One region of the Nonomuraea sp. NPDC049269 genome, then DNA from elsewhere that is predicted to be linked to it. Evidence: riboswitches for the same ligand, from Rfam matches in the RefSeq annotation. Region 1 holds a riboswitch; each other region holds the start of a gene.
The links. Region 1 has a riboswitch for glycine ahead of gcvP (aminomethyl-transferring glycine dehydrogenase). Riboswitches for the same ligand answer to the same signal wherever they lie in the genome.
Positions count from the first base shown of each region.

Region 1 (4,026 bases):
CGACATCACGGTCTCCCGCCGGCACGTGGAGTTCTACCGCCTGCGTGGCGGCCAGTTCTCCGTGCGCGACGTGGGCAGCCTCAACGGCACCTACGTCAACAGGGAACGCATCGAGGAGGTGCCGCTGCATTCCGGTGACGAGGTGCAGATCGGCAAGTTCCGCCTCGTCTTCCTGATGCGGACCGCCGCCGGCGCATGAGCGAGCGCAGCGAGCGACTGGTGGGAGCAGCCGAGCGCAGCGAGCGGCCGTCGGAGGGAGCCGCATGAGCGCGCAGGCGGCACGCTCGCACATGAGCATCGGGGAGGTGCTCGCCATGCTCCAGGGCGAGTTCCCCGATGTGACGATCTCCAAGATCCGGTTCTTGGAGGGCGAGGGGCTCATCGAGCCTGAGCGCAGCCCGTCGGGTTACCGCAAGTTCACTCACCTGCACGTCGAGCAGCTCCGCTACATCCTCACCGAGCAGCGCGACCACTATCTGCCGCTGCGGGTGATCAAGGACAAGATGGCCGAGCACTTCGGCCGTCCGCGGGCCTTGACCGAGCGGCCGGAGCGGCAGGAAGTACGGCTGAGCCGTGCCGAGCTGCTGGAGGCGGCCGGGCTCGACGAGGAGACGCTCGCCGAGCTCGAGGACTACGGGCTGCTCGCGGCGACGGCCAGGCGCTACGACGAGGAGGCGCTCAACGTGGCGCGCAGCGTCGGCGCCCTGGCCCGGTTCGGCCTGCGCGCCCGGCATCTACGCGCGGTCAAGGCCGCGGCCGAGCGCGAGTGCGGGCTGGTGGAGCAGACGATCGCGCCGATACTCAAACGACGGGCCCCAGGGGCCATCGGAGAGGCCGACGAGGCCGCCAGGGAGCTGTCGGCGTTGCTGCTCGACCTGCATGCCTCTCTCGTCCGCACGGGCGTGCGAACCGTTCTAGGCCGATGACCGGACCAGCGGGACATACAAGGCCCCTCGGGTGTTACGTTGAAATGCAGAAGCGGACCGGCCAAATAGCTGTGCCGGGGTCGCCGACCAGTCGAATATGGAGCAGCCCGTGTTGCAGATGGAGGTCGTGGGTGTTCGCGTAGAGATGCCCACAAATCAGCCGATCGTCTTGCTCAAGGAGGCACACGGGGAGAGGTTCCTGCCGATTTGGATTGGGATGACCGAAGCCACGGCCATCGCGCTGGCCCAAGCGGAGGAGCCTCCAGCCCGTCCGCTCACGCACGACCTGTTCAGGGACGTGCTGAGCGCTCTTGGCGTGGGTCTGCGCGCGGTCAACATCGTTGCGCTGCGTGACGGGATCTTCTTCGCCGATCTGGTGTTCTCCAACGGCGTAGAGGTGAGCGCGCGCCCGTCCGACTCGATCGCGCTCGCGCTCCGCACCGGAGCGCGTATCTTCGCCAGCGAAGAAGTCGTCCAGGAAGCCGGGGTGATCATCCCGGACGACCAGGAGGATGAGGTGGAGAAGTTCAGGGAGTTCCTTGACACGATCACCCCCGAAGACTTTGGCCGGGCGGGGTAGGTATTTCAGTGCATTTACGCTTCACGACGCGCCGAGCCGGATCGTTGACTGCGCATGGTCACGGTCCTACGGTGCAAGTGAAACCCGTGGTCGCGCTTTTACGAACCCCCAGATCAGGCCACGGGATGAGAGAAAGCCGGAGGTCCGCGTGGCGGTCAGCAGCGGCGAGGGAAAGACGACCGGCCAGGAAGATCCGGTGCGGCGTGAGAGTGCGCGGCAGCGTGCCGGAGAGCAGGGGCTGCTCTTCGACGAGCAGCCCGCGTCGCTGCCGGCAGACATCGGATACCGTGGCCCGACGGCGTGCGCGGCGGCCGGCATCACCTACCGGCAGCTCGATTACTGGGCGCGCACGGAGCTGGTCCAGCCGACGATAAGAGCCGCGCACGGCTCGGGCTCGCAGCGGCTCTACAGCTTCCGCGACATCCTGGTGCTCAAGGTCGTCAAGCGGCTCCTCGACACCGGAGTCTCCCTCCAGCAGATCCGTACGGCCGTACAACATCTGCGTGACCGCGGGGTGGGCGACCTCGCGCAGATCACGCTCATGAGTGACGGCGTCAGCGTCTATGAGTGCACCTCGGCCGACGAGGTGATCGATCTGCTCCAGGGCGGCCAGGGCGTGTTCGGCATCGCGCTCGGCCGGGTCTGGCGGGAGGTCGAGGGCTCCCTCGCGGAGCTGCCGGGGGAAAGGGCGGCGGTCGAGGACAGCGTCCCGGCCGACCACCCCGCTGACGAGCTGGCCCAGCGGCGGCGCGCGCGCCGCATAGGGTAGCAATTGGGTAGTAACCTGTAGAGCGCAAGGCTGATAACCCCATGCGGGAGAGTCCCCGGGCTGGTTCCCGGGGCGCCGAAGGAGCAACCCTCCCCGGAATCTCTCAGGCACCTGTACCGCGCGGGGTAGGCAACTCTGGAAAGCAGGTGCGCCCGCCAGGCGCACCTCACCGACGGTGCAAGCCCACATGGGGTGAAGCTCTCAGGTCGCCATGACAGAGGGGGAGATCCGGCACTCGCCCGCGCCCTGGCGCCGGTCTCCAAAGCCCTCGGGAGGCACCTCGCATGACCGATCTGTCAGTTCCGCCGTTCTCGACCCGGCACATCGGCCCGTCCGAACCCGAGCAGCAGCGCATGCTCGAGGCCGTGGGCTTCGAGTCCGTGGCCGACCTGGTGGCGGTGGCCGTCCCGGAGTCCATCAGGATCAAGGACCGGCTCGCCCTGCCCGCCGCGGCCAGTGAGACCGAGGTCATCGCCGAGCTGCGGGCCATCGCGGGCCGCAACCGGGTGCTCACCTCGATGATCGGCCTGGGCTACCACGACACGATCACCCCTGCGGTGATCCGCCGCAACCTGCTGGAGAACCCGGGCTGGTACACCGCCTACACCCCCTACCAGCCGGAGATCTCGCAGGGCCGCCTGGAGGCGCTGCTCAACTTCCAGACCGTCGTCACCGACCTGACCGGACTCGCCGTCGCGGGCGCCTCGCTGCTCGACGAGAGCACGGCCGCCGCCGAGGCGATGACACTGGCCAGGCGCGCGGGCAAGTCCAAGAGCCAGGTGTTCGTCGTCGACGCCGACGCGCTGCCCCAGACCAAGACGGTGCTGGCCACCCGCGCCGAGCCGCTGGGCATCACGCTCGTGGAGGACACGCTCGACGGCGAACTGCCCGAGTGCTTCGGCGTGCTCGTCCAGTACCCGGGCGCCTCCGGCCGGCTGCGCGACTTCCGCGCCGTGGCCGAGCGGGCGCACGCGGCGGGCGCGCTCGTCGTGGCCGCCGCCGACCTGCTCGCGCTCACCCTGGTCACCGCGCCCGGCGAGCTCGGCGCCGACATCGCGATCGGCTCCTCGCAGCGCTTCGGCGTGCCGTTCGGCTTCGGCGGGCCGCACGCCGCCTACATGTCCGTACGCGAGGGACTGCAGCGGCAGATGCCCGGCCGCCTCGTGGGCGTCTCCGTCGACGCCGACGGCGCGCCCGCCTACCGGCTGGCGCTGCAGACCCGCGAGCAGCACATCAGGCGCGAGAAGGCCACCAGCAACATCTGCACCGCGCAGGTCCTGCTCGCCGTCATCGCCGGCATGTACGCCGTCTACCACGGGCCCGACGGGCTGCGCCGCATCGCCGCCCGCGTCCACCGGCACGCCGCGGCGCTGGCCGAGTGCCTGCGCCGGGGCGGCGTCGAGGTCGTGCACCGCGAGTTCTTCGACACCGTGCTGGCCAGGGTGCCCGGCCGGGCCGCCGAGGTCGTACGGCAGGCCGCCGAACGCGGCGTCAACGTGTGGCAGGCCGACGCCGACCACGTCTCGGTGGCCTGCGACGAGAAGACCACGGCGGCCGACCTCGAGCAGGTCGCCGCCGCCTTCGGCGCCAGTGGGCCGGTGGCCGGCCTCCTCGCCGACGAGGGACTGGACACGCTGCCCGGCTCGCTGACCCGCGAGTCCGGCTACCTCAGCCACCCCGTCTTCCACAGCCACCACTCCGAGACCGCGATGCTGCGCTACCTGCGCAGGCTCCAGGACAAGGACATCGCG
Region 1 covers NZ_JBICSO010000001.1:426,999-431,024, reverse strand. Annotated here, with positions in the region: gene ACGFNP_RS02075 (FHA domain-containing protein) at 1-199, shown strand, start outside; gene ACGFNP_RS02070 (MerR family transcriptional regulator) at 264-926, shown strand; gene ACGFNP_RS02065 (bifunctional nuclease family protein) at 1,036-1,506, shown strand; gene ACGFNP_RS02060 (MerR family transcriptional regulator) at 1,655-2,275, shown strand; glycine riboswitch at 2,310-2,404, shown strand; gene gcvP (aminomethyl-transferring glycine dehydrogenase) at 2,560-4,026, shown strand, end outside.

Region 2 (4,026 bases), 300 kb from region 1:
GAGAAAGCCGAGATGCTCCAGCGTCAGAACCGCCCGCCGCACCGTCGCCCGCGACAGGTCCAGCTCGCGCGCGAGGTCGGCCTGTGTGAGACGCCGCCGGTCGGGCCCGAACGCCGACAGCACCGCCAGACCCCGGGCCAGCGCCTCGGAGAAGTCCGCCGCGTTCGGCGCGTTCGCGAGCTGACGTTCCTGCCGCTCCGCGCGGTCCTTGTCCGCCAGACGTCCCATGCCGCTATCCCTCCCGATCACCACAGCTCCGCCTCACAGTATCCGTTGAACCTCTGTGCGGCAATCGAACGAAAGGAGTTTCCATGACCTCCCCGCAAGACCTGATCGAGCGCAGCATCCCGTTCCTCGACGAGATCAAGAACCGCACCGCCGGCGAGGACCTCGAGATCTGGCTCAACGAGACCTACGGCCCGGGCACGCCGTTGTACGACGACCTCGCTCGCATGATCATCGACGGCGTCCGTGACGGATGGGCGGCCAACATCGAAGTCGACGGCCCCAAGTACCGGCGCAGCCGGATCGCCGAACCGAGCGAGGAACTGAACTACTTCAGCATCACGGCCGTGTACATGGACAGCCAGGAGCCCTACCGCGGGCAGTACCATCAGCATCCCTACGGCGAGCTCAACGTCGTCGTCCCGCTCGACCCCGGCGCCCGGCTCATCGGCCCGCGAGGATGGACGGGCGCGGGCTGGACCGCGCCCGGGCCCAGCAGCCACCACTACCCCGAGGTCAAAGGGGGCGCGCTGATCGCCCTGTTCTACCTGCCCGCCGGGCGCATCTCGTACGACATCACCCCGCCCGCCGCCTGACATGCGACCCGTGGACGAACTGACGATGTCCGCGGCGACAGTCGAGGAGGCGCTGCTCGGCCGTCGTAGCGTGCGTGCCTTCCTGCCGAAGGCCGTTCCGCGGGCCGAGATCGACCGGCTGCTGGCCCTGGCCGCTCGTTCGGCCAGCAACGCCAACACCCAACCCTGGCACGTGCACGTCATCACCGGTGCGGCCAAGCGTCGCCTCAGCGCCGCGGTCCTCCGCGCGCACGACGACGGCGAGCGGGTGCCGGAGACCGAATACCCGTACCAGCCCCGGCCCGACGAGTGGGCGGAGCCGTACCGGTCACGACGACGCCGTTTCGGGGAGGGGCTGTACCGCGACACGCTCGGGTTCAGCCCGGAGGACACGGCGGGCAGGCTCAGCCATCACCGGCGCAACTACGAATTCTTCGGCGCACCGGTCGGGATCATCCTCACCGTCAGCCGGCACCCCCTCTTGGGGGCACTCGTGGACGCCGGCCTGTTCCTGCAGGCGCTCATGCTCGCGGCGCGGGAGGCAGGTCTGGACACCTGCTCGCAGGCGTCGTTCATCGACTTCTATCCGGTGCTGCGCGAACACCTGCGCATACCCGAGGACCACCTCATCGTCTGCGGGCTCGCACTGGGGCATGCCGACCCCGACCACCACCTCAATCGGCACCGCACCCCGCGAGAACCGGTCAGTTCCTTCAGCACCTTCTATAGTGATGAACTCGCATAGTTCCTAACCAACTGAATATCGCGCCGTTTCCACCGGAGCGGGAGAGCCCTCGCCTGCCTGTCGCGGCGAGGCGCCGAAGGAGCAACTCTCCCCAGAAACTCTCAGGCCCCATGACCGCTCCGGCGAGGCGAACTCTGAAAAGCCAGGACCCCGGTCCTGCACCCATGGTGCAAACCGTTCACGCGGTGAAACTCTCAGGTACCGATGACAGAGCGGGGAGGTCACCCAGCCGTGGCGCCGCGACCGAGCGGCGCCTGACCGAGGGAGGAGCCTCCACCATGTCGAGTGCCCACAACCAGTCCCTGGCCGAGCTCGACCCGGAGATCTACCGGGCCGTCGCCGCACCCTCGATGGCGCTCGCGTCCTCGTCGAACGGCTGCTCGCCGACGACGTCCGCGCGGCCGGCATCTCCGTACTGACCGGCGGTACCCAGGTTCACCTCCTCGTTGTCGACCTGCGCCACTCCGACCTCGACGGACGCCAGGCCGAGGACCGGCTGCACGCTGCGGGCATCACCGTCAACCGCAACGCCGTCCCGTTCGACCCGCGGCCTCCGATGATCTCCTCCGGTCTGCGCATCGGCACGCCGGCGCTCGCCACACGCGGATTCGGCCCCGCGGAGTTCGCCGAGGTCGCCGACATCATCGCGACCACCCTGGTCACCCCGCCCACCGGCCGGCTACTGGCCGACCTGCGCTCCCGGATCGCCATCCTGACGGCGAAATTCCCGCTCTACCCGAACTTGTGAAGCGACCGCTCCGAGCACTCTGCTGTACTCGGCCCCCCGCCTGGCGTCAGGTCTTCGGGGGGTCGAAGCCGTCCAGGATCGTGGTGAGGAGGTCGGCGAACTCCCGTGGGTGGGTCTGGTACGGGGTGTGCCCGCCGGGGAACTCCTCGCACGGCACCCCGAAGCGCTCGCTCAGGACGTGCGCGGGCCGGTAGTAGGGGCGGCCCACGCTGTCGTGGCCGGTGGCCAGGCACCACGGGATCGTGACCGTCTCCAGGGCCTTCAGGTCGGGCTGGTAGGACATGAATACGGGTAGCTCGCGGGTGAGCAGGATGTCGACGTTGCCCATGAGCCGGAACATCCCGCTCGGCCGGCGGCCGGTCACCCGGCGGGCCAGCGCGGCGCCGCCCATCGCCACCCGCAGAGCGCCGGCGGTCACGGCCCGCCCGGTCGGGTTGGTGAACAGCCGCGGCGCCTTGGGCAGGGTCATGACCGAGAACGCGGCGAACCCCTGCATGGGCCCCTCCCGCTCGGCGATGCCGGCCAACTCGTCGAAGGCGCGCTGCTCGGGACTGTCCCGGCCATCGGGCAGGACTCCGACCAGTGGCGGTTCGTGGACGACCGCGCCGCGCAGCCGGTCGGCGTGGCGGATCAGGAGCTCCACCGTGATGATCGCCCCGGCGCTGTTGCCGAAGACGAAGGCACGGTCGATGCCATAGTGATCCAGGATGGCGACCACGTCGGCCGCCTGCCGAGACACCGTGAGGGACGCGTCCGGTTCCACCAGCGGGCTGCGTGAGTTGCCCCGCCGGTCGAACGTGATCACTGTGAACCGCTCGGCCAGCGGGGGCACCGCGTCCTCGTACATGCCGGCGTCTCCGCCGCCGCCGGAGACCAGCACCAAGGGCGGGCCTTCGCCGGCGATCTCGGTGTACAGCCGCGCCCCGGGAACCTTCACTGTCTGCACCATAGCCTCCGTTTTCTACACTGTAGAAGTCACTCTACGCCGTAGAAGGCGCCGATGAGGCGCCATCGGGTTCGGCTGGGGCGCTAGCGGGTTGCCCGCCGTGGCCGGTCGGGGGCCGACCAGTGGGCCGGGCGGGTGAGGGTGGGCGACAGCTTCGTGGCGCCGTCGCCCTTGGCCGCGTTGAGCTGCGGCTGGGTGAGGAAGATGCTGCCGGTGAGGTCGGCTCCGCCGAGTTCGGTGCCTCGCAGGTCGGCGCCGATCAGGTCGGCCAGCCGCAGGTCGGCGCCCCTGAGGTCGGCGCCGATGAGGTAGGCCCCTCTGAGGTCGGCGGCCCGCAGGTCGGCGCCCTTGAGCTTGGCTCCGATGAGGTCGGCGCCCCTGCGGTTCTTGCGGCGCGGGGATCCGGCGCGTGCGAGCTCGCTCGTCCGCAGCAGCAGCGTGTTGACGGCCTGCCGGTGCGCGGGCACGTCCAGGACCAGGAGGTCGTCGGCGTCGCCGCGGCTGAGCCGTCCGGTCTCGTCGAGGGCGGCGCGGAGTTCGTCGTAGAGCTCGCGGGCCGGGGCGAGGGTCAGCGCCTCGGTCAGGTACCACATCAGCTCGTGGAGCTGCCGCACGACCGGGAACACCGCGAACATCTGGGTGGCCGTCTCCGGAGCCTGCCGCCAGTCCCGCCCGCTGAAAGTGACCTGGGAGACCTTCTGACCCGCGCCGAAGCAGTCGTAGACCGTGCAGCCCGGGAAACCGCGCTTCCGCAGGTCGCGGTGGATACCGCAGCGGAAGTCCGTCT
Region 2 covers NZ_JBICSO010000001.1:130,869-134,894, forward strand. Annotated here, with positions in the region: gene ACGFNP_RS00640 (IclR family transcriptional regulator C-terminal domain-containing protein) at 1-228, opposite strand, end outside; gene ACGFNP_RS00645 (DUF4863 family protein) at 312-821, shown strand; gene ACGFNP_RS00650 (nitroreductase) at 832-1,545, shown strand; glycine riboswitch at 1,574-1,672, shown strand; partial or broken gene ACGFNP_RS00655 (serine hydroxymethyltransferase) at 1,880-2,293, shown strand; gene ACGFNP_RS00660 (alpha/beta fold hydrolase) at 2,340-3,230, opposite strand; gene ACGFNP_RS00665 (pentapeptide repeat-containing protein) at 3,323-4,026, opposite strand, start outside.
Region 2: linked by a shared signal. The riboswitch ahead of ACGFNP_RS00655 (serine hydroxymethyltransferase) and the one ahead of gcvP (aminomethyl-transferring glycine dehydrogenase) in region 1 are both predicted to bind glycine.

Region 3 (4,026 bases), on a different contig from region 1:
AAACGCAAATATCGTTTTTGCAGACTCGGATCTCGAAAAAGCGGCGAAAACCGCGCCCTATGCCGTCTTCGATAACTCTGGCCAGGACTGCTGTGCCCGGTCGCGGATCCTGGTGCAGGCCGAGGTCTACGACGAGTTCCTGGAGCGGCTGGTGCCGGCCGTGCGGAACGTCAAAGTCGGCGACCCGCTCGACGAGAGCACCGAGATGGGCCCGCTGATCAGCGCCGAACATCTGGACCGGGTGCGCGGTTTCATCGACGGCCCTCCCTACCTCCAGGGCGACTGCCCGCAGGGCAAGGGGTTCTGGTTCCCGCCCACGGTCCTGACGTCGGCGGTCACCGACCGGGCGTTCACCGAGGAGGTCTTCGGGCCGGTGGTGTCGGTGGTGCCGTTCGCGGACGAGGCGGAGGCCGTACGCATCGCCAACGACACGCGCTACGGCCTGAGCGGCTCCATCTGGACCCGCGACGTCGGCCGGGCGCTGCGCGTCGCGCGGGCCGTGGAGGCCGGGGCGCTGTCGGTGAACTCGCATTCGTCGGTCCGCCACTGGACGCCGTTCGGTGGCTTCAAGGAGTCCGGCCTCGGCCGGGAGCTGGGCCCGGACGCCCTCTCGGCGTTCACCGAGACCAAGAACGTCTTCATCTCAACGGAGTGAGCACATGCAGCGTTTGCACAACCGCGTCGCCGTGATCACCGGGGCGGCCGGCGGGATCGGCCTGGCCACCGCGCGCCGGTTCGCCGAGGAGGGCGCCAAGGTGGTCTGCGCCGACGTCGACGAGGAGGCGGGCACCAAGGCCGCCTCCGAGGTGGGCGGGATCTTCGTCAAGGTCGACGTGACCAGCGAGGAGGACGTCGTCCGGATGTTCCAGACGGCGTTCGACACCTATGGCTCCGTCGACATCGCGTTCAACAACGCGGGCATCTCGCCGCCCGATGACGACTCGATCCTGGAGACCGGCATCGAGGCGTGGCGGCGGGTGCAGGAGGTGAACCTGACCAGCGTCTACCTCTGCTGCAAGCACGCGATCCCGTACATGCGGCGCCAGGGGAAGGGCTCGATCATCAACACCGCGTCGTTCGTGGCGGTGATGGGCTCGGCGACGTCGCAGATCTCCTACACCGCCTCGAAGGGCGGGGTGCTGGCGATGTCGCGCGAGCTCGGCGTCCAGTTCGCGCGTGAGGGGATCCGGGTGAACGCGCTGTGCCCGGGGCCGGTCAACACGCCGCTGCTGCGGGAGCTGTTCGCGAAGGACCCCGAGCGGGCGGCGCGGCGCCTGGTGCACGTGCCGGTGGGACGCTTCGCCGAGGCGTCCGAGATCGCGGCTGCGGTGGCGTTCCTGGCCAGCGACGACGCCTCGTTCATCACCGGATCGGAGTTTCTCGTCGATGGGGGTATTTCGAGTGCGTACGTCACCCCTCTGTAGCAAGGGGATGTCGTGAAGCGGCCTGTCATCGGGATCACGTCCTATGTGGAGCCTGCCCGGTTCACCGTGTGGGACATGCCGGTCGCCCTGTTGCCGTACATGTACGTGGAGCAGGTGGTCCGGGCCGGCGGGCAGCCGGTGATCCTGCCGCCCGCCGGGGAGCCCGCCGAGCTGGTGGGACGGCTGGACGGGCTGATCCTGGCCGGTGGAGGCGACGTCTCGCCCGACCGGTATGGGCAGGAGCCGGATGAGCGGACCGGCTATATCCGGAAATTTCGCGATGCGGCGGAGTTTGCGGTGCTTGAGGCCGCTCTTGAAGCCGACGTGCCCTATCTCGGGATATGTCGGGGGATGCAGGTGCTCAACGTCGCGCTCGGCGGGACGTTGCACCAGCATCTGCCCGACGTGGTCGGACACACCGGGCACTCCCCCGCACCCGGCCAGTTCGGCCAGCTCCCCGTACGACCCGTGGCGGGCACCCGCGTCGCCAAGGCGCTCGGGGCCGTGCCGGAGGACGTGCCGCACTACCACCACCAGGCCGTCGATCGGCTCGCTCCCGGGCTGGCCCTGGCCGCCGTGGCCGATGACGGCACGATCGAGGCGGTGGAGCTGGAGTCCCGGACGTTCGCCGTGGCCGTGCAGTGGCATCCGGAGGCGGCGAAGGACTGCGCGCTGTTCGAGGCACTCATCGCCGCCTGCTGAACGCTCGCGCCGCCGCCAGGCCCGTTCGCCATGAAATGGCGGGATCCGCACGCGACAACTCCCCCATAACGGCACTAGGCTTGCCGCATCACCGACGAAACCGTGCGGGAGAGCGTCCTGGCATCCGGCCAGGACCCCTGAAGGAGCAAGCCCTCCCCGCGAACCTCTCAAGGTAAAGGACCGCACGGACGAGGTGTCCTCTGGAAAGCAGGCCTGGCGGCCTCGCCGAAGGTGAAAGTCCGGCAAAATCCGGGCGAAGCTCTCAGGCACCGATGACAGAGGGGGAGGATCCCTGCATCCGATCCTGCCCTGAGGTGCGCATATGTCACGTCCCACACCGCTTCGAGACGTCCATGAGAGCCTCGGCGCGACCCTGACCGATTTCGCCGGGTGGCTGATGCCGCTCCGCTACGGCAGCGAGTCCGCCGAGCACAACGCCGTCCGCCAGGCGGCCGGGCTGTTCGACCTCTCCCACATGGGCGAGATCTTCGTGACCGGGCCGCAGGCCGGCGAGGCGCTCGACTACGCGTTGGTGGGACACCTGTCGGCACTCGCGCCCGGCCGGGCCCGCTACACCATGATCGTGAACGAGCGTGGCGGGGTGCTGGACGACCTGATCGTCTACCGGCTGGGGGACGAGGAGTTCATGGTTGTGGCTAACGCCTCCAACTATGAAAAAGTCGGGGAAGAGCTGAAAAATCGCGCCAAGTCGTACAACGCGGTGGTTGAGGATCGCTCGGAGCAGTACGCGCTGATCGCCGTGCAGGGGCCGCGCGCGCAGGAGATCCTCGCCACGCTCACCGACGCCGACCTCGCCGGGCTGAAGTACTACGCGGGCCTGCCCGGTCTGGTCGACGGGCGGCAGGCGCTCATCGCGCGCACGGGCTACACGGGTGAGGATGGTTTCGAGCTGTTCGTGGCCAACCAGGACGCCGTGCCGCTCTGGCACGCGCTGACCGAGGCCGGCCGTACGCACGGGCTGCGACCGGCGGGTCTGTCCAGCCGTGACACGCTCAGGCTCGAAGCAGGCATGCCGCTGTACGGCAACGAGCTCGGCGTGGAGCTGACCCCGTTCGACGCGGGGCTGGGCAGAGTGGTGAAATTCGACAAGCCGGGCGACTTCGTCGGCAGGTCGGCGCTGGAGGCGGTCAAGGACACGCCACCACGGCGCCGGCTCGTCGGCCTGGTCGCGCGGGGGCGCCGGGTGCCACGCCATGGATACCCGGTGACCAAGGACGGCGCCGTCGTCGGCGAGGTCACCAGCGGGGCTCCCTCCCAGACTCTGGGCAAACCCATCGCGATGGCCTACGTCGACCACGGGGCCGAGGCAGGTCTGGCCGTGGACATCCGGGGCAGCCATGAACCTATGGACCTCATTGAGCTGCCCTTCTACAGGAGGAACAAGTGAGCAACATCCCTGACGACCTGAGCTACACCAAAGAGCACGAGTGGGTCGCCGGCCTCGACGACGGCATCACCGTGACCATCGGCATCACGGCCTACGCGGCCGAGGCGCTGGGTGATGTCGTCTACGTGCAGCTCCCCGAAGCCGGCTCGACCGTCGAGGCGGGCGACTCCGTGGGCGAGGTCGAGTCGACCAAGTCGGTGAGTGAGATCTACACCCCCGTCGGCGGCGAGGTCGTCGAGGTCAACCAGGCGGTCGTGGACGACCCGTCGCTGGCCAACAGCGACCCCTACGGTGACGGCTGGATGTTCCGCGTGCGCGTGGAAGGCGACCCCGAGGACCTGCTCTCCGCCGAGGAGTACTCGGCGCTCACCTCAGGCGAGTCCTGATCCACCCGCCGGGGTCCTGCCGGACCCCGGCCCTTCTGAAGGGCGCCATCAATGGCGATCAGCGTCTTCGACCTCTTCAAGATCGGCATCGGCCCGTCGAGCTCGC
Region 3 covers NZ_JBICSO010000003.1:161,698-165,723, forward strand. Annotated here, with positions in the region: gene ACGFNP_RS18465 (aldehyde dehydrogenase family protein) at 1-655, shown strand, start outside; gene ACGFNP_RS18470 (3-oxoacyl-ACP reductase) at 660-1,424, shown strand; gene ACGFNP_RS18475 (gamma-glutamyl-gamma-aminobutyrate hydrolase family protein) at 1,437-2,126, shown strand; glycine riboswitch at 2,222-2,319, shown strand; gene gcvT (glycine cleavage system aminomethyltransferase GcvT) at 2,449-3,534, shown strand; gene gcvH (glycine cleavage system protein GcvH) at 3,531-3,920, shown strand; gene ACGFNP_RS18490 (L-serine ammonia-lyase) at 3,972-4,026, shown strand, end outside.
Region 3: linked by a shared signal. The riboswitch ahead of gcvT (glycine cleavage system aminomethyltransferase GcvT) and the one ahead of gcvP (aminomethyl-transferring glycine dehydrogenase) in region 1 are both predicted to bind glycine.